Regions from separate parts of the Bacillus jepli genome, predicted to be linked through region 1. Evidence: riboswitches for the same ligand, from Rfam matches in the RefSeq annotation. Region 1 holds a riboswitch; each other region holds the start of a gene.
The links. Region 1 has a riboswitch for cyclic di-GMP ahead of ABC371_RS07420 (leucine-rich repeat domain-containing protein). Riboswitches for the same ligand answer to the same signal wherever they lie in the genome.
Positions count from the first base shown of each region.

Region 2: linked by a shared signal. The riboswitch ahead of ABC371_RS09975 (peptide chain release factor 3) and the one ahead of ABC371_RS07420 (leucine-rich repeat domain-containing protein) in region 1 are both predicted to bind cyclic di-GMP.
Region 3: linked by a shared signal. The riboswitch ahead of ABC371_RS02800 (sensor domain-containing diguanylate cyclase) and the one ahead of ABC371_RS07420 (leucine-rich repeat domain-containing protein) in region 1 are both predicted to bind cyclic di-GMP.
Region 4: linked by a shared signal. The riboswitch ahead of ABC371_RS11170 (EAL domain-containing protein) and the one ahead of ABC371_RS07420 (leucine-rich repeat domain-containing protein) in region 1 are both predicted to bind cyclic di-GMP.

Region 1 covers NZ_JBDFMO010000001.1:1,476,535-1,482,399, reverse strand. Annotated here, with positions in the region: gene ABC371_RS07420 (leucine-rich repeat domain-containing protein) at 1-2,611, opposite strand, end outside; cyclic di-GMP riboswitch class I at 3,106-3,191, opposite strand; partial or broken gene ABC371_RS07415 (transposase) at 3,457-4,432, opposite strand; gene ABC371_RS07410 (hypothetical protein) at 5,014-5,865, opposite strand, start outside.
Region 2 covers NZ_JBDFMO010000001.1:1,976,461-1,982,325, reverse strand. Annotated here, with positions in the region: gene ABC371_RS09985 (hypothetical protein) at 1-151, shown strand, start outside; gene ABC371_RS09980 (DUF2198 family protein) at 265-492, opposite strand; gene ABC371_RS09975 (peptide chain release factor 3) at 1,027-2,610, opposite strand; cyclic di-GMP riboswitch class I at 3,010-3,094, opposite strand; gene ABC371_RS09970 (DNA-binding protein) at 3,108-3,677, opposite strand; gene ABC371_RS09965 (NUDIX hydrolase) at 3,811-4,266, opposite strand; gene ABC371_RS09960 (hypothetical protein) at 4,278-4,562, opposite strand; gene ABC371_RS09955 (peptidylprolyl isomerase) at 4,789-5,661, opposite strand; gene ABC371_RS09950 (S1C family serine protease) at 5,688-5,865, opposite strand, start outside.
Region 3 covers NZ_JBDFMO010000001.1:563,793-569,657, forward strand. Annotated here, with positions in the region: gene cyoE (heme o synthase) at 1-534, opposite strand, end outside; gene ABC371_RS02790 (hypothetical protein) at 876-1,322, shown strand; gene ABC371_RS02795 (YxcD family protein) at 1,310-1,597, shown strand; gene ABC371_RS02800 (sensor domain-containing diguanylate cyclase) at 1,632-2,822, opposite strand; cyclic di-GMP riboswitch class I at 3,041-3,125, opposite strand; gene ABC371_RS02805 (ABC transporter ATP-binding protein) at 3,405-4,514, shown strand; gene ABC371_RS02810 (ABC transporter permease) at 4,504-5,322, shown strand; gene ABC371_RS02815 (ABC transporter permease) at 5,312-5,865, shown strand, end outside.
Region 4 covers NZ_JBDFMO010000001.1:2,198,765-2,204,629, reverse strand. Annotated here, with positions in the region: gene ABC371_RS11215 (IclR family transcriptional regulator) at 1-529, shown strand, start outside; gene ABC371_RS11210 (IS256 family transposase) at 841-2,040, opposite strand; gene ABC371_RS11205 (hypothetical protein) at 2,347-2,601, opposite strand; gene ABC371_RS11200 (hypothetical protein) at 2,604-2,873, opposite strand; gene ABC371_RS11195 (hypothetical protein) at 2,870-3,028, opposite strand; gene ABC371_RS11190 (hypothetical protein) at 3,088-3,336, opposite strand; gene ABC371_RS11185 (hypothetical protein) at 3,416-3,682, shown strand; partial or broken gene ABC371_RS11180 (sporulation histidine kinase inhibitor Sda) at 3,831-3,947, opposite strand; gene ABC371_RS11175 (hypothetical protein) at 4,094-4,264, opposite strand; cyclic di-GMP riboswitch class I at 4,535-4,619, shown strand; gene ABC371_RS11170 (EAL domain-containing protein) at 4,710-5,420, shown strand; gene ABC371_RS11165 (PilZ domain-containing protein) at 5,435-5,865, shown strand, end outside.

The DNA.
Region 1 (5,865 bases):
CTTGTTCTTCGTTGACATCAAACACTAGCGTAATTGGTACCACAAATGTATGAACCGCTTGTCCATCTGCATAGATTGTAAAGTCATAAACATGACTTGCTGCTCCCTCTACAGATTTCATTTTTTGAACAACTGTTTCGATTTTTTTATCTTCAGGTAGATTGTTCAATGGAATTTGCAATTGAACATTTTGGTTTTCAACAACCAAGTCTGCTCCTTTGTCTTTAAGTGTCTTGACTTGCTCTTTCGTTAATTCAACCTTTGCTGAATCGGCTTTATTAAGGTTCACAACTAGTGTTTCGCCTTTTTCTATATTATTAACGACAACGGTTGGAACTTTGGCAATTCCGTTGTTGATGACAGGCATTGTCACAACTTGAATAGCCTTTGTTCTTACTTCCACTTCTTTACTCGCATCATTTGTACCGTTTGATAAAGCAACAAGGCGAACTTTGTATAAAGTATTGGGTTGCAAGTTTTTAATCGTGATTTCTGTTGCATTTTTATCAAGCATTGCATACTCATGACCATTTACATATACCCAATACCTTCTAACTGATTCTTTGTTTTCAACCTTCCAAGATACTTGGATTTGATTTTCAGTTACCTTGGTATTTTCAATTGTAACGCTTGGATTCTTATATTCAGGTTGTTCTGGTTCTGGCTGTTCCACTGGTGGTTGTTCTTCACCTGGTTCTTCTACTGGTGGTTGTTCCTCGCCTGGTTCTTCTACTGGCGGTTGTTCCTCGCCTGGTTCTTCTACTGGCGGTTGTTCTTCACCTTCTTCAACATAAATCACCGTTATTTCTCGATCTAATAAGGTCTGTATGAAATTCATGACATCAGAACCTTCTATCAAATCCAATGAGTTATTGTATACAGTTGCAAAATATAATCGTGGGAGTTCTAATAAGACAGAAATATCCTCTACTTGATTATTAGAAAAATCCAGTTCTGCTAACGCTCTCAAATTCTTTAAAACACTAATGACTTTAATCTTATTTTCCCCTAATAATAAGGTTCTAATATTTGTTAAAGTCGATAATGCGGAAATATCTTCTACTTCATTATTAGAAAAATCCAGTTCTGCTAACGCTGTTAAATCTTTTAAAGCACTAATATCTTCAATCTTATTACCTCGAAGTGTTAAGGTTCGTAATTTCTCCAATCCACTCAAAGGTGTAATATCAGAAATATTGTTTGAATTTAAATAAAGATTTGATAGATTTGTTAGGTTTGATAACAGTTCGAGATTTTCAATCTTATTACCACTTAAATCTAAAAATGATAAATTTCCAGCCTTTTCTAGACCAGATAAATCAGTAATACCTCTATGTTCAGCTATTAGTGAATATAACATCTTAAGATCACTTTGATATAATTCACGTGAATAAATGAGTAATTCCTTACGGACAGCTTCTTCTAATGCAGGGTCTGCAAATGTAACAATATCTCCAGATGGAAATGCCTTTGTATTTAAATACCCATGAGTAGTTGACCAAATTAACCCTTTTGCATCAACTGCTTTGACAATTACCTCGTAACCTGTGTCCGGTAGCAAATCTGAAAGTGTATAGCTTTCTCCAGGTAAAAACTCTCCTAAGAGTTCATCTCCGATATATACTTGATAATTTTTTACACGATCCTCAACTTTCGGAAAATCAACCGTAAATGTACCTTCAGATTCTGTTAAACTTGTGAAGTTAATTTGATTTTCCCATGAAAATGTCCAATCCACTTCTACTTTATTTTCAAGTAGATGTTCGATTACATTCATCGTATCGTTACTAAATTCCTCCCCATTTCCGAAGAGTGTAACATATTGTAAGTTCGGAAGTTGTTCTAATACCTTGAAATCAGTAATTTCGTTCTCATTTAAACTAACCGTTTTTAACTTTGATAAATAAGCGAGTGATGATATATCGCTAATTTCATTGCCACTAAGGCTGAGATCTTCTAAATTATACGCAAATTCCAAGCCTGAAAGATCCTTAATACCTTCAGTCCAAGCATTCAATCTATAAAGATTATTCATGTCACTTGCACGAACTTCTCTATCCACAATGCCTAATTCTCTTTTTACTACAGACTTAAGAGTTTCATCTTTGAATGGAATAACCTTTCCCGTTGGAGCAGGCTGAGTAGTAGCGGATCCTAAGACTTTCACAACACCGCCATCTTGATTTACAATTTCAACTTTTAGTGTATAATCCGTTTCCGGCTGGAGTCCGATATATGTAAATTGGAATACATATATATTATCAATTTCTGTGATTAGTTCATCATTTAAGTAAACCTTGTATTTTTCTGCTTCGCTATGATTAATATATCGAAACCACTCCACAGTTGCAGTTGAATCCGTTACACCTTTAACACTCAAATAATTTGATGATAGTGCTTCCTCAACTGGATTTTCGACAGCCTCTTCATTTAATGCTGTTTCTTCAGACACTTCACTTTCTTGTTGTACCGTTTCCGTTTCTGTTTGGTCTACTTGTTCATCTGAAGGCAGCTCTTCAGATGCATACGCTGTTTGGCCTGTAAACGGATTACTAATAGAAAATAACATGATTAGCACTAATGGCATCTTAATCCACTTGCGTTTTTTCACTCTAGTTCCCCTCCTGGTAAATTATTAAAATATTTGTCGAAAAATACCAACTAGGTTATTATATACCATTTTTTATAAATTTTGAATATTTTTTAATGCTAAATACCTAGATTGAAAATGGTAATAAGGAACTATGTTGCTTGTATCAAATGGATTCATGAAATTATCCACTTGAACAGCATATGATAAGATTGGACGATTGGATTTTTAAAAAGAAAAAATAATAGACCAAAGGTGATTCCGTTGGTCTATTACAGGTTATGTAGGTTATTCCTATAGCTTTATAGTTTAGCTATGTAATTGATTGCTTCACGCTCATGGTAATGCATTTTTGACTCAATTTGAGATTTGAGTTTTTGGGAGAGACAATCCTCTAATAGGGTTCTATTCTTGTTAAATTGCATGCTGTGCCAATAGTATTTCGCTTTGTAAATTGCTTTTTTCACACATATTCCCCTTTCGATTTTGTGAACACAAATCGACGGAGCCTCGTGTTCGGAAACTGGCTGGCATAGTCCAATAGACCGTAGCCCCTTTAGTTTTGCGTCATCATTTTTCAATGATTTTGCCATTTCGTACGATTTATGTATGCTTCTTATTTACTATAGAATAGTGCGCGAATCTATTAAAAGGGTCTTTTGACCTATTTTTATAGTAAATAGTACTTTGGTATTGGAAGGTTGTTGGTTTTTGTCGAAATCGGAGCCAAAGGGACGGTTCGAATCCACTGAAAAAGTCCCTATATTTATAATAAAAAAGCTTCACAACTATGCTGCCATTTGAAAATCAAAAGTTTTTTCTTCATTTTTGAAATAAATGTCATTTATTTGCGGAAAAGATGGTTTTTTAGAGGATAGTATCTTGGCTATCCTCTTTAAATTAACTGCTAATGCAGTTAATTTTGCTTGTAAAGACATGCTTCTTAGACCGTACCCCCTGGCACGATCTAACCCGTGGAAATTTTTCATTTCGCCATTTTTCCATTCTTGGCAAGCTCTTTCCTTATATTTTTCTTTGATTTCTTCGGTCTTTTTTTCCTGGCTGTATTCATAAAACTCTGGTGTATTAATACTAACCTCTAACAATTTACCGACTCTTTTTTCCTTTATGCACAATTCCCTTAATGGACAATTTCTACATTGTTCTTTTTCAAAGGAATATTTATAGTATTCTTTTCCCCGTTTATCTTTGTAGTATTTCTTTTTTTCTGTTTTATTTCCTTGAACGCAAAACCATTCATCGGAATCCTTATTGTAGCTAAACCTTTCTTCATCTAACCGGTAAGACATCGCACTTACAGGTATATAAGGTTTTGCCCCAATTTGTTTGATTTGATCCAATATGGGCTTTTTAAAATAAAAGGGTTGCCTTAAAGGTGTTTGCCTCGGAATGAGTAGTATCAATACTAATACCGGCATCTTTAATAATGCCTTTTTCTACACATTGTTCTACAACTTTTAATATGATTTCATCTAATGTGACATCTTGCAATCTATGTACTCTGAACTTTGCTAATAAACTAGGATGTGGTAAATCATCTTCTGGGTTTATCCCGAGAAAATACATATAGGCAAGGTTTAATGATGCATCTTCTATAACTCTCTCGTCAGATAATTTATAAAGATGTTGAAGAACCAGTAATTTGACCATCATTTCTGGTTCTTTGGCTGGTCTTCCATAATATTTAGAATATGAATCTTCAAGTAGCTCATTAATAAAACTAAAATCTACTGCTTCGTCCATTAGCTTAAGGATGTGATTATCCGGTATTTTATTGTATAATATTGAGTACATGCTTAATTGTTTTCTGCTTTTAAGCATAAAAAATCCCCCTTTTTGGTGATAGTTTTTCGACAACTCTATTTTACCAAAATCGGGGGTTTTTTGTATTTTTTTATAAAAACCTACGTTTTCCAGTTATTTAGAAACGTTTTTCAGTGACCTCGGACGGTTCCACTGGTCCCCTTGCTTAAGACTAGGATAATGGGGAATTGCGCGATGAATGGTGATATTTGCGCTTTATTTTGGAGAATTGCGTGTTATTTTTAGGAATTGCGCTTTAAGCTGGTATAATTGCGCGATAATGATTTTCCCAGAGCTCCTTATCCAGCGAGACATGCACAAAAATACTAGCAACCAAAATTGATTGCTAGTATTTGACGTAGGTTGTAGGATTTAAAATTGCTGATTGTTTTGTTGCCTGAGTAATCAACTGCGACAACATTTACTTTTTGGTTTTTGCTTGAATATCTAAATTTGTGTCTCCATTTTGCTATTTTTGTCTATTTTAGATTTTGGCTGTGTCTTTATAGAAGGATTACACCTTTGATAAAATTTTTTTTAAAAAAAGGAGAACCTCCTCTATCTCAGGAAGATTCTCCAATTCTTATATGGGATATTGATTACTCAAAAACCACCTTAAGCTTAACTTCTAGTCTTTGGGACGGCTCAGAATTAGATACGTTCACAGGCAGTTTGAAAAATTCACTGTACAAGGTAGTTGTACCGGGTTTTTTATAGTTTTCAAAATTAAATGGTCGAATATCCCATTTCAAATCAACCTGATGTTCTTGACCGGCAGAATCCACAATTGTCGCTTGTTTTGGGAGTGCTGCATTAAATTCATCAAATGTGATATTTGATGGGACTTTTAGGTCGTTCAAAGTTTTAATTTCTTTTAATGTAAGATCTGATTTTAATACAATTTTTGCATATTCTTTTTTATCTTTTGTAATGACAAATGGATTATTTGCTGCATCATAAATTGTTTCTTTGTATACCTCCCCAAGCTGAATTTCCTTCACACTCATTCCATTTGTCATATCGAAATGGATTGTGTATTCACCTACTGGGATATCTTTCATCTCATAGGTATATTTACGATTCGAAGGACTAGTTCCAGCCGCGTATTCTTTCCCAGTCTTCTTATTTTTTAATTTGAAATTTGTAATATTCTCAAAGTCAATCGTATTTTGAGATGATGTGGTGTCCTTATATAAAGTGAGTTGTGCATTACCAAAATCAACTATAACAGGTTCTGGATCGACTTGAGTTGCCACTACCTCTAATCTGATGTTACCTGTTTTTCCTTGGAACGCGATATCATTATCACCATGCTCCCACTCTACAAAGACCTTGAATTTTTCTTCGTCGTTTTGAGGTTTAAATTTTCTTTCGAAAGCTACATCTTCCCAATTTCCATCAACCAATCTTTGTAATGTTAAAGCGACAGGAGAGGTTGTACCCTCTGGGAA
Region 2 (5,865 bases), 500 kb from region 1:
ACGTGTTTTTTTAGAAATCGAGTTAAATAACGGGGTTAGCTTCCGAGAGCTTTACTGGATGGATTCAAACACCTTTCATAATGGGGTAATTGGGGATGCTGAAATTAAAACAGTGTTTGTTACAGAGTTAGAGAAGATGGAGGAGAAATGAAGGACTGTCCGATGCAACATCATGAGCATTCAGTCCTTCATCCCCTAGATGACGGACGTTTGGCTGCGTCTTCTATAGCAAATAGTCCTTCATTAAACCCCCGACATACCCATTTATTTTTTAGCCCTTTTCCCCATGTTCCTCGCATACAGAAATCCCAATCCAAGCGAGATGATATCCGCAATAATGATATAAATGGAATCTGCATATCCTTTATATATGGATGCAGCAATTAGAGCAACCGCTAGAAAGAAGCCTACATAATAATTATAAGTCACCCTTGTAAAGAAAACGACGAGTACACCCGGAAGGATGAGCGCCAGCAAAAGTTTCAATAGCATCAAATTCGTGTCCTTTCAACAATTTCATAAATTTACTATACCAAAACAACGAAAGTAAAACACATAATTTACCCTTGCTATTCAAACACCTCTGGATAAAACCCTTCCGCTAAACTCTCCACCGCTTACGCCATACAGTTTCCAGGTAATACGCTCTCTAGCGAAATGACAACAAAGTTTTCGTTTTTAACACTTTCTAACTGTGAAAGGGCAGGGTGTTTTTGGTGTCCTTTATTTTTCGTTCGGTTGAAGGTGCTTCATAGTCGTGTATCAAAATCACATCAGGCTTTCTAGCAAGAACCTCTTCGTAGCTAACAGTGACCCAATGCTTGTCAGTAATTTCTTCAAAAATGTTTTTCCCACCAGCAAGCTCAATCATTTATGTTTCAAAATTTGCACCGCCCGCTGTGAAGACGCCATTTCCACTACTATCATAAACTAGTACAACAACTGGATCCTAATCGATTTTTCGAAACAAATTTCTGCATCCTTTCATAAAATAAATCGCCCAGAAAAGTTTCTGGGCGATTTATTTTAAACACCTTTATAGTCGTTACTTTCAAATAAATCAATGAGTTCGATGTCCTTGTTTTTATCTTGGAAATAACGATAGGTAAAGTCATTTTCAAATAAAACTACATAGCGCTCATTTCGGTCACGAACAAGTAAACTTCTTGAATCGAACAGGCGTGTATCGACATTCTTGTTCGCAATCCATCTTGGAATCCGATTTCCAAGGGTAGTGAATTCAACTGCGACATTGTATTCTGCCTCTAATCGATATTCAAACACATCATATTGGAGCTGACCAACCGCACCAAGAATAAATTCATCATTTGATTCCTGTCTGAATAATTGAATCGCACCTTCTTGAACGAGTTGCTCAATTCCTTTTCTAAATTGCTTCGCCTTCATCACGTTCTTTACGCGAACCTTACGATACATTTCCGGTGGAAACACAGGTAGCTCCTGATAATGCATATCTTCTTTACCTGCCGTCAATGTATCACCGATTTGATAGACGTTCGGGTCATAAATTCCGATAATATCGCCAGGATATGCCTCATCAACTGTTTCACGGCTTGCCGCCATAAATTGTTGGGTTTGATTCAATTTGATTGATTTACCGGTACGAGTGATGTTAACGCTCATTCCACGCTCAAACTTTCCGGAGCAGACACGTAGGAACGCAATCCGGTCACGATGCTTCGTATTCATATTTGCCTGGATTTTAAAAATATACCCGGAGAACATTTCGTCCTCTGGTGGAACTAATCCAAGGTTTGTTTTACGAGGCTTCGGTGCTGAGGCAAATTGTAAAAATGTATTGAAAAATGTTTCTACACCAAAGTTTGCGAGCGCACTACCAAAGAATACAGGTGTAAGTTCACCCTTAGCTACACGCTCTACATCAAAATTGTTTCCAGCTTCGTCTAATAAGAGTAATTCGTCTTGTGCACTGTCATAAATCGGGCTTTCAGTAATCTCTGGATGTTTGCCGTCCTCTAGCTCCTGTAATGGAATGATTTTTTCATCTTCATTCCCAGTAAAATGAACGAACCGATTGTTATAACGGTCGACAATCCCTAAAAATCGTTTTCCCATACCAACTGGCCAGTTCATTGGATAGGATTCAATCCCTAGCACCTCTTCAATTTCCGCTAACAGATCAAGTGGATCCTTTCCTTCACGGTCAAGCTTATTAATGAATGTAAAAATCGGAATTCCTCTCATTCGACAAACTTTGAAAAGCTTAATCGTTTGTGGTTCAACACCTTTTGTGGAGTCAATAATCATCACAACACTGTCAACAGCAGTTAATGTACGATAGGTATCCTCACTGAAATCCTCGTGTCCCGGTGTATCCAAAATATTGACATAAAAATTTTCATATGGAAAACTCATAACACTTGATGTGACTGAGATTCCACGTTGCTTTTCAATTTCCATCCAGTCCGATGCAGCAAATTTCCCTGATTTTTTTCCTTTTACAGTTCCCGCTTCACGAATCACGTTACCAAACAATAGCAATTTTTCAGTCATCGTCGTTTTCCCGGCGTCCGGGTGTGAGATGATGGCAAATGTTCTTCGCTTTTGAACTTCATCTATATAACTCATGTAAATTTTCCTTCCGTTATCACAATTTCTATCTAAAAAAATATATCACATTAAAAAAAGAACTACAACGTGAATTGATTCCAATTTTGACGAGGAATATCAAAAAAAGAGGCTAATCTGTGATACACATCACAGCCTACTATACAGGTTCGCACTATACTAAAAGTAGAAATAGAAAAAATACTGTAATGAGGTGAAGGTTACATGTTTGTAGCATATTTTCTTACTTTAAGTATTATTCTTACTTGTGTCGGTTTTGCAGTACAAATAATGAATGGCGTTAAAGAGTTAGATAGAAAGTTACTAGACCAATAATCTAGCAAAAAGAAAACGGGAGAATCTAGTTTTCCAACTAGACTCTCCCATTTTTCGTCATCAAATAAAGGTACCCTTCCATTCTATAGCAACCCAGCCGCCATAGAGAATTCTCCTTAGGCCCGTGGCTTTGCGTCATCGTCTTTCAACAATTTTGCCTTTTGTATAGTTTGGTATTCTGCTTATCTAATGGCGTTGCGCATACGCTGATATTTACGTTGAATGCTAATTGGGCTACGATTTAATCTTTTGCCGATGTCTGAAAATGGTTTCCCCATTGCGACAAGTTCGATCATGGAATGAATTTCAACCGTAGTCCATGACCTGTAATTGACCCTCTTTTGCTTGGAACGTTCCCCTTCAACCCAGCTAGGTTCAGGAACAATCGCATTTTTTTCAATCTTGGAGAAGTCAATTCGGTCTTTATTGTTCTTTGCCCAATCCCAAAAATCTTCAGGTTTAATAAAGTAAAATTTCCGTGTATTTCGTGTTGCCTTTTTTGTGTACCTTAATCCATGGTTGTCAATCCATAGCTTTACAGACTTTGGATCAATTTTTAATAGAGTTGCCAATTCATGCATCGTTAATTGACCGGTGAAGGACTTCGTATTGGAAATCCCTAATCTCTTAATCTTTAACTCAACGGCTGTTTCCGTTCTATCTAGGTGAGTCGCAATCGTAGAGATTTTCATTCGACCTACATTATCCTTCAAAAACTCTATTTCCTCATACTTCCATGTTCTTTTCTTCAAATCAAAATTCCCCTTTTCATTCTTAATAGCACTAAGAATGAAAGGCCTTTTGATGACATACCACTATCATATCATACTATCGGACTAAAAAAACATTGGTAATTTTATTTTTTTATAGATTGTCAAGTGCTTTTTATACTTTTCTAGTTTGAAGATATTTTTGTAGTAAATTTGGAATAAGTGGATTCATGTTTTCGGGAAGTGCACTGAGACTAAAGAACTGAGCATCTAATCCTTCTTCACGATTTACGTCAAGCTTTCCAGCAACAATCTCTCTTGTGACATAAGCAATGGTAATTGGGTAAAATTCATCTCCATTTGGGAGTTTGACAAAGTGGGTTTTTCCAGAAAACACGCCTACTAAATCCAACTTCCCGATTTGCAGCCCTGTTTCTTCTAGTACTTCTCTCCTACCCGCTTCTTCGGTGGATTCTCCCAATTCTAAAAATCCACCAGGAACACCCCAAACACCGTTTATTCGTTGCTGAAGCAAGATTTCTCCTTTTTCATTAATTACTCCTACTGCCGTACCAACCAAATTAAGCGGTCGGTTGCCAACCAATTTTCTTAACTCTTCTATATAGCCCATGGCAAGTCCTCCTATCTTTTAATCTCTGAAAACAGATAGATGATGAGCCCAATTAGTGCGACTCCAATTGATAGATTCCCATAAGTGTCAATTCGTTCTGGACTAATGAAAAAAATATCTAAGTATTGTACAGGATCGTCAATTGAAAAACTGTCGACGTTGTATAAGGCTATTGCATTCAAAGTCCCCAGAAGCATCAATGACACCCCCACTTGTTTGGCATAATTCTTATCTTTGTTTTTCACTATTCCAATCACAATAAATAGTATAAAAAGACATACAACTGTAAATTTCATATTTCACTCCTTTTATCGAAACTTGATATTTATGGAAATAATATCACATTTATCCATTAAATAAAATTTGAAAATTTCGCCTTTTAATAGAATACTGTCAGTATCAAATACCTGCTGTCGTTTCCCGGGAAATGTTGTCGGCAACAGAAAAATTTGTCGGAAGTATTTCCTGCAAAACTAATGAAAATGGCCCAAACCATATTTTCGGTTTGGGCCTTAAATCAAGTTAGGATAGATTTCGCTCAATCTTGTATTCCTCTGTTTTTTCAGTTAACCACGCACTGTATTCCTCTGAGATTTTTTGATCAAACAGGACTGCGTAAATGGAGTCTTTGCTATCTTCATAGGTTGCTTCTTTCGCTTCTTTTTTATCGGTCACTTTGATGATATGGTACCCGAAGTCTGTTTTTACTGGGTCACTAATTTCATCAATCCCCAATGAGAATGCAGCATTTTCAAATTCAGCAACCATTTCACCTTTTCCGAAATAGCCAAGCTCTCCACCAGCCTCTGCATTAGCAGTATCCTTTGAATACTCTTTCGCTAATTCTGCAAAATCCGCACCATCACTAAGCTTTGTCGTAACTTCATTTGCAGTTGATTCATCATCAACTAAGATATGACTAGCTTGAACCTGCTCGGACTGCGCAAAGGAATCCTTGTTTTCTTCAAAATACGTTTTTAACTCATCATCTGTAATTACTATTCTAGGTTCCAATAGTTTTTTCGTTTGAATAAATTGCTTGATATCGTTTTCGATATCTTTACGGGTTGCTCCACTCGCTTCAATGGCACTCGTAAAAGTTTCCTCTCCTCCATAGGAGTCGATTAATGCCTGCAACTCCTTATCTATCTCTTCGTCAGAAACTTCTATGTTTTCCTTCTCTGCTTCTAGAGCAATGATTTTATTCGTGATTAGTGTCTCTAAAACCTGTGATCCGTAAAATTTCTCTAATGATGTATGAAGCTCATCGCGTTCAATTTCCACGCCATTTACACTTGCAACTACATCCTTCTTTACATATGTGAATCCAATGATCGCGATGAGTGCAATACATAAGATTGACCCAACGGCCCAGGCTAGTTTTGTTTTCCCCATTCTTTAATTCCCTTCACCACTATAAGTTATTCAATTCCTGTATTATTGCTTGTTAAGGTTAGTTTTGCTGTTTCAAGTTTACCGCCGCGATAAAAGCTCAATTGAATTTCATCACCAATTTTTACTTTTGAATATAAATATTTTCGAAGATCCATTGAACTCTTAACTTCAGTGTCATTGATTTTCACAATCACGTCGGTCATT
Region 3 (5,865 bases), 910 kb from region 1:
CACAATTGGGACAGTATGATCAATCGGTGCAACAGCAGCCCAGCCCATTAATGGAGAAACGGCGCCTGATACACTCCCAATCACAGTATTTATCGTAAATCTGCGCTTGGACCACATTGTGTACAATATGACATACGTGAACCAGCCCACAAACGTAAAAAAGACGGCTTCATAGGTGGTGAAAAGTAGAGAAACGAATCCTAATACTGTACAAATAATGCCTAAAGCCAATACAAAGTTCAATGAAAAATGACCAGTTACAGTTGGTCGTTTTTTTGTACGGTCCATGACTGTGTCGATGTCAACATCATACCAATTGTTTATGATTAGAGCCCCCGCCATAACGAGCGTACTTCCAACCATTGTATATAGAAACAATCCTAAATTTTCCTGAAATGATGCACCCGTAAAATAAATGGCTAACCAAAATCCTGAAAACACAGGTAGAACATTCGCTAGTAAAACTCCTGCCTTAAAAAGGGATTTAAGATCAGCTATGAGGGATGTTTTTTGTAACTGCACTTCTGTTTTCATTATATATCCTCTTTCCTGCCTTCTATTCCTACAAATATACTATACCATTTTTATAGCCCTTAGGATAAGAAAACCATCTTTTACCTGCGTCTATAGTGAAAACGACCTGAAAAGGGATTTTTTATATCAACTCTTTATTTTAAATTTCTATTGAAAAACTTTTAGCCTTAATGATTTTGTTACAATTTACCAACATCATTTTTATCCATAAAATGAAACCTTCCCCCTTTATCATCGTATATAAAGTAGAAAACTGAGGAAGGTGAATTACAAGAGAATTTCACGATATTAGGTTATAATAGTAAAAATATCAATACTAACTTATGGAGGTACACATTTATATGAAAAAGGTTTTAGCGGCTATGGTAGCACTTACTCTGATTCTTTCGCCACTTGGAAACTTTGTCTTCCAAGACCAAACAACAACTGTTGAAGCAAAAGGCTATAAGTCAGGTAAGAGAGGGTTTAATAATAATATAGGAAACACAAATAAATCCAACTTCCAACAACAACAAAAGAAAAAGGCAGATAATAATGTGACAAACAAGTCTACTACTACAAATCCTAAAGGTGGATTCATGTCTGGTGGATTAATGAAAGGCCTTATGCTTGGTGGACTTGCAGGGTTCCTGTTTGGTGGTCTTCTAGGTGGAATGGGAATGCTCGGCTCATTTTTAGGATTAATGATTAACGTTATAGCGATTTATGTTCTGATTGTCATCATTCGTAAAATCTTCGTGATGATTAGAGATCGTAAGAAAAATGAGGCAGACCCATGGAGACGTTAATTCTTTCTGAACAAGAAATTATTAATGCGGTTTGTGTTTATATTGGCTTGAAAAAACAAGTAAAGCCAGAAGAAGTCGAAGTAGAGCTTATGTATGATGATGACTACGGGTTCTCCGCTGAAGCATATGTCAACGATCGCAAACAGGTTCTCATCATGGCAAACCTAATCGAAGCGATTCGTTTATGGCTTGGAGAATTTCTGAATCGAGACCCATATGCAGGAATCAAGCTTGTATTAGACGATGAAGAAGGCATCATTGCCCATATTAACTAAAATTAAAAAAGCTCATCCAAATGGATGAGCTTTTTTAATTCGCCACGACTATTCGATTTTTTCCATTCTCTTTTGCAGCGTAAAGGGCTTGATCTGCTGCCTTCTTCAACGCATCCACAGTTGTTCCATTATACGGATAGACACCAACACCAGTGCTGATTGAAACGGTGATTTTTTCATCATCAACGATGAGTGGGTGTTCCGAGTAATACTCGTTTAACTTATAGTAGATGTCCTTCACACCCAAATCAATGCGGGTTTTAATAAGAATCATGAACTCATCCCCCGCATATCGATAGCCTTCCATCTTATCATTGCAAAGTGTTTTCATGCCGTCTGCAAGTATTTTTAAATATAAATCACCCGCATCATGGCCGAAGCGGTCATTTACTTGCTTTAAATCATCAGAATCGATCATCATAACTGTAATCTCGCCATCATCATTTCGAATTAATTGTCCTAAATCCTCATGGAAAGCACGATGGTTTTTTAAACCTGTTAATTCGTCTGTGCGGGACATTGTGTAAATTTTTCCGTATAATCGTGCTGTTTCAATCGAATTGATAACTTGAGCACCGATCATTTGCAAAAGGTCCTCGTGTTCCTTCCGATAGGCGAAATCCCTATAGCTTTGTGCTGAAATGACACCTTTTACTTGATCATCCATCACAACTGGTACGAATAAACAAGACCTTGTGTCTTGCTCTCCTTCTCCCATTTTCGTATCATACTCAATGTTTTGATTTCGATGCTTGAGGTGAACGATTTCTCGTGTTTTTATAACCTTTGATGTGTAATTTTCACCAAACTCCACGGTACTTGGTGGGGCAGGTTCACCGTTATCCATAATAAAAATCATTTGAATTTGTGCATCACCAGGATTGTGCAGGGCAATATAAAACGAGTCCGTTGGCATAACGCGTGATACCATCTCGTAGGACTTTTGAAGAAGAACGCTTTCATTTAAAGTTTTGCTGCAAATTTGGGCAAATTCATGAAGGATACGGTAATGCTTGTTCATCCAATGCATATTTTCCATTTGTTCGTTCATTTGTTGGAGTTGGGTTAAAAGGGTGCTAGTAATCTTTTGTTCCTCTTGTTCCTGACCAATCTCGTCAAAAAAGCTACGAGTTTCGTCAGAAATCAGGTTCTTTTCGAAACCAACCTTTTCGACTAATTCACTCAGTTTTCTTAGTACGTTCAGATTCTGGATGGTTTTCTTCATGCATAATCACTTCCAAATTTTTTTAAAGAATGTTCAAAAAACCGGTTGAAAATGGCACTGGTCATGGCGTTTCGTCGACGCGGTCCTTTTCCCCTTCCTTTTGAACATGCTAATTTATCCAAAAATCTAGTAAAATAGTAACAACAATATACTTAATGGTATAAAAAAAAAGACTAATCACACACCGATTAATCTTCGCTCTTACGATACGAGTTTTACTCGGCAACTGGCTGGCATGTCCAACTGGACTAAGCCCCTATAGTTTTGCGTCTTCATCTTTCAATGAATTTGCCTTTCCTTTATACAATTATCTTTAAAGAAAGATTATTTCAAATTGTACTATAATTATATTTCTATTTTCACATTTGGTCAATGAAATTAACCTCACCTTTTTCTAAAAATGTTAATTTATTCCTACTACCAATTTACTAGATTCTTTTTTCGGTCTATATACGATCACTCCATTTATATTTTTACACTTGACTTTATGAATGTTATTGAATTTTTTGCCGATTCGTGTATAATTATGCCGGATTACACAAAAACTATTACCTTATTTTATATAGAAAGAAGGGGGTTGCTATGACCAGTATACCTATTATCCAATTTAAAAATGTGACGAAACAATATGACAATGACCCACCTGTCCTTAACAATGTCAGCTTTGAAATTGAAAGAGGAAAGTTTTATACCCTTCTTGGTCCATCCGGATGTGGAAAAACAACGATTTTGCGTTTGATCGCAGGATTTATCGAACCCTCAGATGGAGAGGTTTATTTTAATGGCAAAAAAGTAAACACCACACCTGCCAATAAGCGTCAGGTTAATACAGTGTTTCAGGATTATGCTTTATTTCCACATCTTAATGTATATGAAAATGTTGCCTTTGGCTTACGAATAAAAAAAATGAAGCAATCTGAAATCGATAAAAAAGTGAAAGAAGCCCTAAGCTTTGTCAATCTTACTGGCTATGAAAACCGCGAAATTAGAGAAATGTCGGGTGGTCAAAGACAACGTGTGGCAATTGCTCGAGCGATTGTGAACGAGCCTGAGATTATTTTATTGGATGAGCCATTGTCAGCACTTGATTTAAAGCTCCGTACAGAAATGCAATATGAACTCCGTGACCTTCAAAAGCGACTTGGTATTACCTTTATCTTTGTCACACATGACCAAGAGGAGGCACTTGCTATGTCTGATGAGATATTTGTATTGAATAAAGGAGACATACAACAAAGTGGCACCCCTATCGATATATATGACGAACCCATCAATCGCTTTGTCGCTGATTTTATCGGAGAATCGAATATCGTAAAAGGAAAAATGCATCGAGACTTTTTAGTTGAATTCGTTGGAAAGACATTTGATTGTGTTGACCAAGGTTTTTCAGACAATGAGCCTGTTGAAATTGTCATCCGTCCTGAAGATCTAGAAATAACCTCTGTTGAAAAAGGAAAGCTTCAAGTTGTTGTAGATTCTCAGCTTTTTAGAGGGGTTCACTATGAAATTTGCGGCTTTGATAAGGATGGAAATGAGTGGCTTGTACACTCTACAAAGAAAGCTAAAGTTGGCGATGAAATCGGACTTTACTTTGATCCAGAGGCGATTCATGTTATGCGGATTGGTGAAACAGAGGAAGAATATGATCGTCGCTTAGAGGCATATGTGGACGGGGAAAGCCATGGAAAATAAGCTGACTCGCAATATATATTTTATCCCTTATGCACTATGGATTCTTGTATTTGTTATTGCTCCGATTACACTTGTTCTCTATTATTCATTTTTTGATATAGAGGGAAATCTATCATTAATAAATTACAAAACATTTTTCACACCAACTTATCTAAAGATGACATTAAGCTCATTTTGGTATGCCTTTTTAATAACAGCTGTCTCATTATTGGTCGCATACCCTACAGCCTATTTAATCACTAGAACGAAGCATAAACATCTTTGGTTGCTTCTCATCATTGCTCCTTCTTGGATCAATCTTCTATTAAAAGCATATGCTTTTATTGGGATTTTTGGAGCCTATGGAACTGCCAACGCGATTCTTGAAGTACTGGGTATCGGCTCTAGACAGTTATTATTTACTGATTTCAGCTTTGTGTTTGTATCTGTTTATATTTTTATTCCATTTATGATTTTACCTATCTTTAACTCATTAGATGAGTTAAATCCAAGTCTATTGGACGCTGCTAGAGACCTTGGAGCATCAAAATGGACAACGTTTCGTCGTGTCATTTTTCCATTAACGATTCAGGGTGTAAAATCAGGATGCCAGGTTGTCTTTATTCCTGCCCTATCATTATTCATGCTTACTCGATTAATTGCAGGAAACAAAGTGATCACACTTGGTACTGCTATTGAACAACAGTTTCTCGTCACACAGGATTGGGGCATGGGTTCGACCATTGCTGTCTTCCTTATTATTTTCATGGTACTAATTATGGTAGTGACTGGAAACCGCAAGAAACGAGGTGCTAAAAATGAGAGATAAACTTACCATCTCTTCAAAAGTATATCTATTTATTATTTTCTTCATTTTATACGCACCGATTTTTTATTTGGTCTATTACTCCTTTAATAGTGGCGGCACGATGAACAATTTCGAGGGTTTTACCTTGGATTGGTATAAGGAGCTATTTGGAGATACACGATTACTCATCATTGTGTTAAATACATTTGTGATCGCCTTGCTATCGGCACTCTTTTCAACGATTATCGGGGTGCTTGGGGCAATTGGGATTCACTCTGTGAGAAAAAGACAAACTCAAAATACGTTATTGTCCTTAAATAACGTTTTAATTGTAAGTCCAGATGTTATCATTGGTGCATCTTTCCTTATTTTATTAACTATGGCTGGAATTAAATTAGGCTTTTATTCTGTACTGCTTTCACATATCGCCTTCTGTATTCCAATTGTCGTACTCATGGTATTACCTAAATTAAAGGAAATGAGCCCAAGTTTAATCGACGCAGCAAAGGATCTTGGGGCAAGCCAGTGGCAAGTCTTAACAAAGGTCATTATCCCTTATATTAC
Region 4 (5,865 bases), 720 kb from region 1:
TAAAGAAGCTGCCCCCCTACTACATAAATTAGTACATGACACCGGAGAAACAGCACATTTATCGATTCTAGATGGTTTGGATACCATTTATATTCATAAGGAAGAATGTAGCCATCCGGTTCGAATACTTACCCACCTTGGAAGGAAAAACCCTGCATATTGTACGAGCTCTGGCAAAGTACTCCTTGCTTTTGGTGAAGAAAATCTTGTGGAAAAGGCAATCGAAAGAGGGTTGCATGCTTATACAAGTAAAAGTATTACAGATCCCGATGAATTGCGAAGGGAACTAGAATTAGTCCGAGAAAGAGGGTATGCGATTAGTACTGAGGAATTAACTGAAGGAACAAGATCCGTGTCAGCACCTATACGTGATTTTACAGGAAAAGTTATTTCCGCCATAAATATAGTAGGTCCTCTTCAGCGTATACCAGATTATAAGGTGCCGGATATCGCTAAAAAAGTGATGAACGCTGGAAATGAAGCTTCTGAAAGATTAGGGTATGATAAGAGATTTCTGGAAGTCAGATAAAAGGGCTACACATATTATAGAGCCTAAAAAAACTCGTTTGAGATGATCTCAAACGGGTCTGCGTAAAATCTTGTGTAAGTAATATTCAACAATCTTCGCAAGGCAAGAAATAATAGGTATGAAAAAATATAACCTGGCAATACTATAATTGCCTTTTACCATAAAACAGGATAGGGCAATGCAGAAGTGCAACCTGAGCGGTTTTATGGTTTTTACACTAAAACGGACGGACTTGATCTGTCCGTTATTTTTGTCCGTTTTAGGGAAAACAAATGCGTTAAACTTCAGGGGTTTGGGGACAGAGTCCCCAATTATGATGTTTGGTTCAATATCTCAAGCTGGCTCAAGATCATGTCCCAATTACGGTAACGCATCGTCCATTTTTTGGTAATGTTTTGAGATGCTAAATAAAGCATCTTTCTTAAACTATCATCATTAGGAAAAATAGACTTTGTTTTTGTCACTTTCCTAAATTGACGATGTAGTCCTTCGATAATATTCGTAGTATATATTATTCTCCTAATTTCTGGAGGATATGCAAAGAAGGTAGCTAAAATATCCCAATTTTCTTCCCATGATTTTACGGCAGATGGATACTCTTTACCCCATTTTTCTTTAAATTCTATGAGCCTTTCCATTCCCGATTCCTCGTTGATGGAAGTATAGATTAATTTTAAGTCAGCGACAAATTCTTTTAAATGTTTATAAGAAACGTATTTTGTACTTGAACGAATCTGGTGAATGATACAACGTTGAATACTAGCGAAAGGATACACAGCTTGAATGGCCTCTCTAAACCCTGTAAGCCCATCTACGCAGAAAAGATTAACTGTTTTAACGCCTCTCGTTTTCAAATCGTTCAACACACCTAACCAAAACTTACTACTTTCATTTCCACCAACCCAAATACCCAATATTTCCTTATATCCTTCATTGTTAATTCCCAAAACAACATAAGCTGCCTTCGAGACAATTTGGTGATTATCCCGAATTTTATAATGAATGGCATCCATAAAAATAAAAGGATAATAGGCTTCAAGTGGACGGCTCTGCCACTCATTTACTTGTGGCATAATCTTTTCACTAATCTTACTAACTAGCTCTGAGGAAATCTCAATATTATAGAGATCCTTGACTTGTTCCTTGATATCCCTTGTAGACATACCATGAGCGTAAAGGGAAAGAATCTTTTCTTCTAGTCCGTCCACATTTCTTTGGTATTTGTCCAAAATTTGCGGCTCATACGAGCCATTTCTGTCTCTAGGAACATTTACTTCAACTTCACCAAATTGTGTTTTTAGTTTCCGTTTTGTTGAACCATTTCGATAATTATTAGGTCCATCATTTCGACGTTGATGCTTTTCATAACCCAGTTGCTCATCAATTTCACATTGGAGCACTTCCTCCAATACATCGGAAAACATTTCTTTGATCGTTTCCATGATTTGATTGGTACTAGTGAATTTTTGTTCCTTTACAATTTCTCTGATTAATTCCTTTGGTAATTTCATGTAGAAAAAACCTCCTTGGCAAAAATTATTTATCCTAATTCTTGCCAAGGAGGATTGATTTGAAACCTATTTACACAACTTTTTCCGCACCGTCTCTCAAACGAGTTTCTTTGATTTATTATCCGATTGAACCTTCCATCTCGACTATGTATAAACGAATGATAAACGTATAAGTGCATAAAATCAAGGTTTATGAATATATGTGCAATCAATTTTTCATTACTTTTTTATGTTTTTATTAAAAAACGGTATCATTAATGGTATCACTATTCATCATGAGCTTATCAATTTGATAGGCTCTTTTTTTCAAGACACTTTCTTTCTTAAATCGACTCTTCTTTTACATTTCATGCATTCAAATAAGTACGTTTCAATCTCTCTATGCCATTTTAATTTCCGGCATGTTTGGCATGATAATTCAACTCTTCTTGTTTTATGATCATTCACCTCTATATCATCATTTTCTTCTGAATCATCTGCGTCATTTTCTCTTTCTCCAGTAAATAAGAAATAAGCAAACATAAAGGAAATGCCACCTGATACAAAATACATCCAGCTCATGATCAGTCCCCCTGAAGCAAGTATTCGATATCATTACTGCCATATTTTTTTACCGGTATGACTCGATAAGCATGATGTGTGCAATACTCATCCTGCAACTGTGAGACAAGCTTATTATTGTCCAGGCTCAACTCAACTAATCGAGCTGCTAATGTCGTAGGCTTCATATTGCAAGCTGTAGCCAGTCGATTCAATTTTTTGTTATAACTATTCGACAGAGACAAGTTCACACGGTTAATTTTCTTACTACCTAGTCCCTTCCCTTCTATCATACACCGACACCAGCCTTGTTAAACTCCATCAACTGCAAGTGCACACTCGCTACCCTTCTCTCCATTTCTTCGTGGCTTATTTTATCTTCTTGAAACAATTTCATGCTATTCGCTGAATACTCCATTAGCTTTTCAATTAACTCCTCTACTCCCATCTCTTTTCTCTCCTTTTGAAAAAGTAGTGTCAATTGACAACGTCAACCGTGTTACAGTGTTACACGAGAGCCCGAGAGGAGGGAGGGGTATTACTACCCCTTAAATCAATTTTAACTCCCCCTCTCTCTGTCTTTTTTACGATTTTCAATGGTTGGTTACGGCGCCTAACATCTTCTCTTATAAGGTCTTTAACATAGCCGCTAAAATTCGTTTCGCCAATGTGTTCTAAAAACTTTACATCTTCTTCATTTGTGATATTAAAAGACACTGATTTTACTACTTTATTTTTACTCCTATTACTACTCAATTGTCCCACCCCCTTTGTACAGGGTATGACTCGTATGACCGTTTTATGATATGATTTTTAGAAAAAAAGGAAGATTATTATGAAAGTAAATATAGATGTGTTTTTAGACATCGAGGGGAGCAAACTTCGAAGTGGTGGGGCTTTTGATATCAATCCAAGGGAATATAAAAATAACCCTGATCTTACTGTGGCCATCATCGCCTATCAGTACATACAGGACATAATCAAACAAACTGGATATAGGGAAACATTAATAAAGAAGGTTCTTTATGAAGGAAATAAGGATATAACGGAATTAACGAGGCAGATAAGGAGAATACCACCGAAGGATGATTTGCCGTTTTAAAAGCCCTATCACAATAAGAGATAAGGCTTTTTTAATCCATTTATTATAGTATGATTTCAATGCAAGAGTCCGAGATTGTATTCTTTTATGTAGTTAATCTTGAGGTGTATTTTGAAGAGTACAATGGAGTTTCGTGATGGTTATTATCGTTAAGGTTCCTTCTTTGCATCTCAGTCTTCAAAAGGGAAATGAATTCATTATTCAACTTTAATTTATTGGCTTGATCATATGCTTCAATTAATAGTTGATCTGTAAGACGCCTCACTGGATATTTCTCCTTTCAATAAAATCACGACAGGAATAAATATACACTAATTACCGATATTTATCCAGCATTTAGAATGAGTCCTGGACCCAAAACCAATTCTAATATGAGAAAGCCCTACCTCAGCTAAGAGACAGGGCCTTTTTTCATGATAATTTAACTTTATTCAATTCCTCAAATTCCTTCAATGCTTCAGTTACAATTTCTTCTTTGTTACCCGATTTTGTAACCCTTACTTCTTGATGTCCCCACTGCGTTGGCAATACAAACACATCAAACTGACCATTTGTAATCTCTGCTACTGTCAAATTTACCATTGCTAAATTCCTGAATTGCGGTTAATTCTTTAATTTCTGTATTAATAATCATATTAACATCCCCTTACTTAAAAGTATTCAATAAGCTAAGGGACAAACCTTTTTACAAATGTGACAGAAACACGAATGTTTCATAATAAAAATACACAACATTCGACATAAAACGACTTTTTCTTTATTCATTACTAATCTATTTGTCTATTTATGTTGAAATTTTTCGATTTTTGTCTTATTCTAGAATATGGAAAAAGGATTACATTTGAATATGCTATACGATAAAGGCAAACTTATCGAAAGATAAGGACGCAAAGCTACGAACCTAAAGCAATCTTGCTATGGTAGTCGAGTTACCGAAATTAGCGGAGAAAAGATGACTCCCGTTTTATTTCGGTGTAGTCATCTTTTTTTATTCAGAAAATTAGAATGAAAGGGGTGATTACTAAAAATGATTAGTGATTTGATTCAAAATGAATTATTTTCACACTTTTTCCAGCCTATTATTGATATTCATACATGGACAAGGATAGGATTTGAAGGACTCCTTAGAACCTCAGATTATGTAAATCCCGAAGAAACTTTTAACCTTGCAAAAAAAGAAAAACAGCTCTATGAATTAGATTCGCGGTCTATTCATAAAGCTGCATTTACCTACCATTCGGCAGGATTTTCAAAAAAGGACGGATATTTGTTTTTAAATGTATTTCCATCTACCCTTACAAATACAAATTTCCTACCCTTTATAAAGAAAATTATTACCGATAACAACTACTTTAGTCAACAAGTCATCTTTGAAATTAGTGAAATGGAAACAATTACTGATTATTCTAGTTTAAAAGAGAGTATTTCAAAATTAAAATCAGAGGGAATACTCTTTGCAATTGATGATGTCGGAAAAGGAAATTCCAATCTCAAATCCATAATTGAGCTTGATCCGGATTTTATTAAGTTAGATAAATATTTTTCTAACAACTTGTATAGGGAACCTAAAAAACAGGAATTAATCAAGACAATTCTTCATTACACTAATAATCATAATATTAATTTAGTACTTGAAGGACTTGAAACTGAAATGGATTTAGCAATTGCAAAAGCTATTGGTGTTAAATATGGTCAAGGCTTTATTTTAGGAAGACCTAAAGCCATTCAAGTTGTTTAAATGAGGTGATATTTTTGAGCTACATAGTTTTATCACAAACTATAATTTTGATTTTTTTGTTAATATTATTTCTTAGAGATGAACGTAAATTACTAAAACAAGGTCATTTAATTGAAACTTTAAGCAAAAATAATAAATCATTAAAAAGTCAATTAGTTAAAGAAAATAGATTCAAACCAGTTGATAAAAGAAAGTCCTATAGAATCGCCCTACCTGGAATTGAAGGTTCCTTTACTTTGATAGATTTTGGTAATAATTCTTTAGGAAAACTAAAAAACAAGTCATTTAATGGTGTAATTGAGGATTTAAGTATAGGTGGTCTGAAATTTATAACATCTTATGAATTCCCAGTTAAATACAACATTATTATGAAAATAAGCTTTAATTTCCAGGATGAGGAATTCGAATTAAAAGGTAAAATTATCCGAAGAGAAGATCATATTAA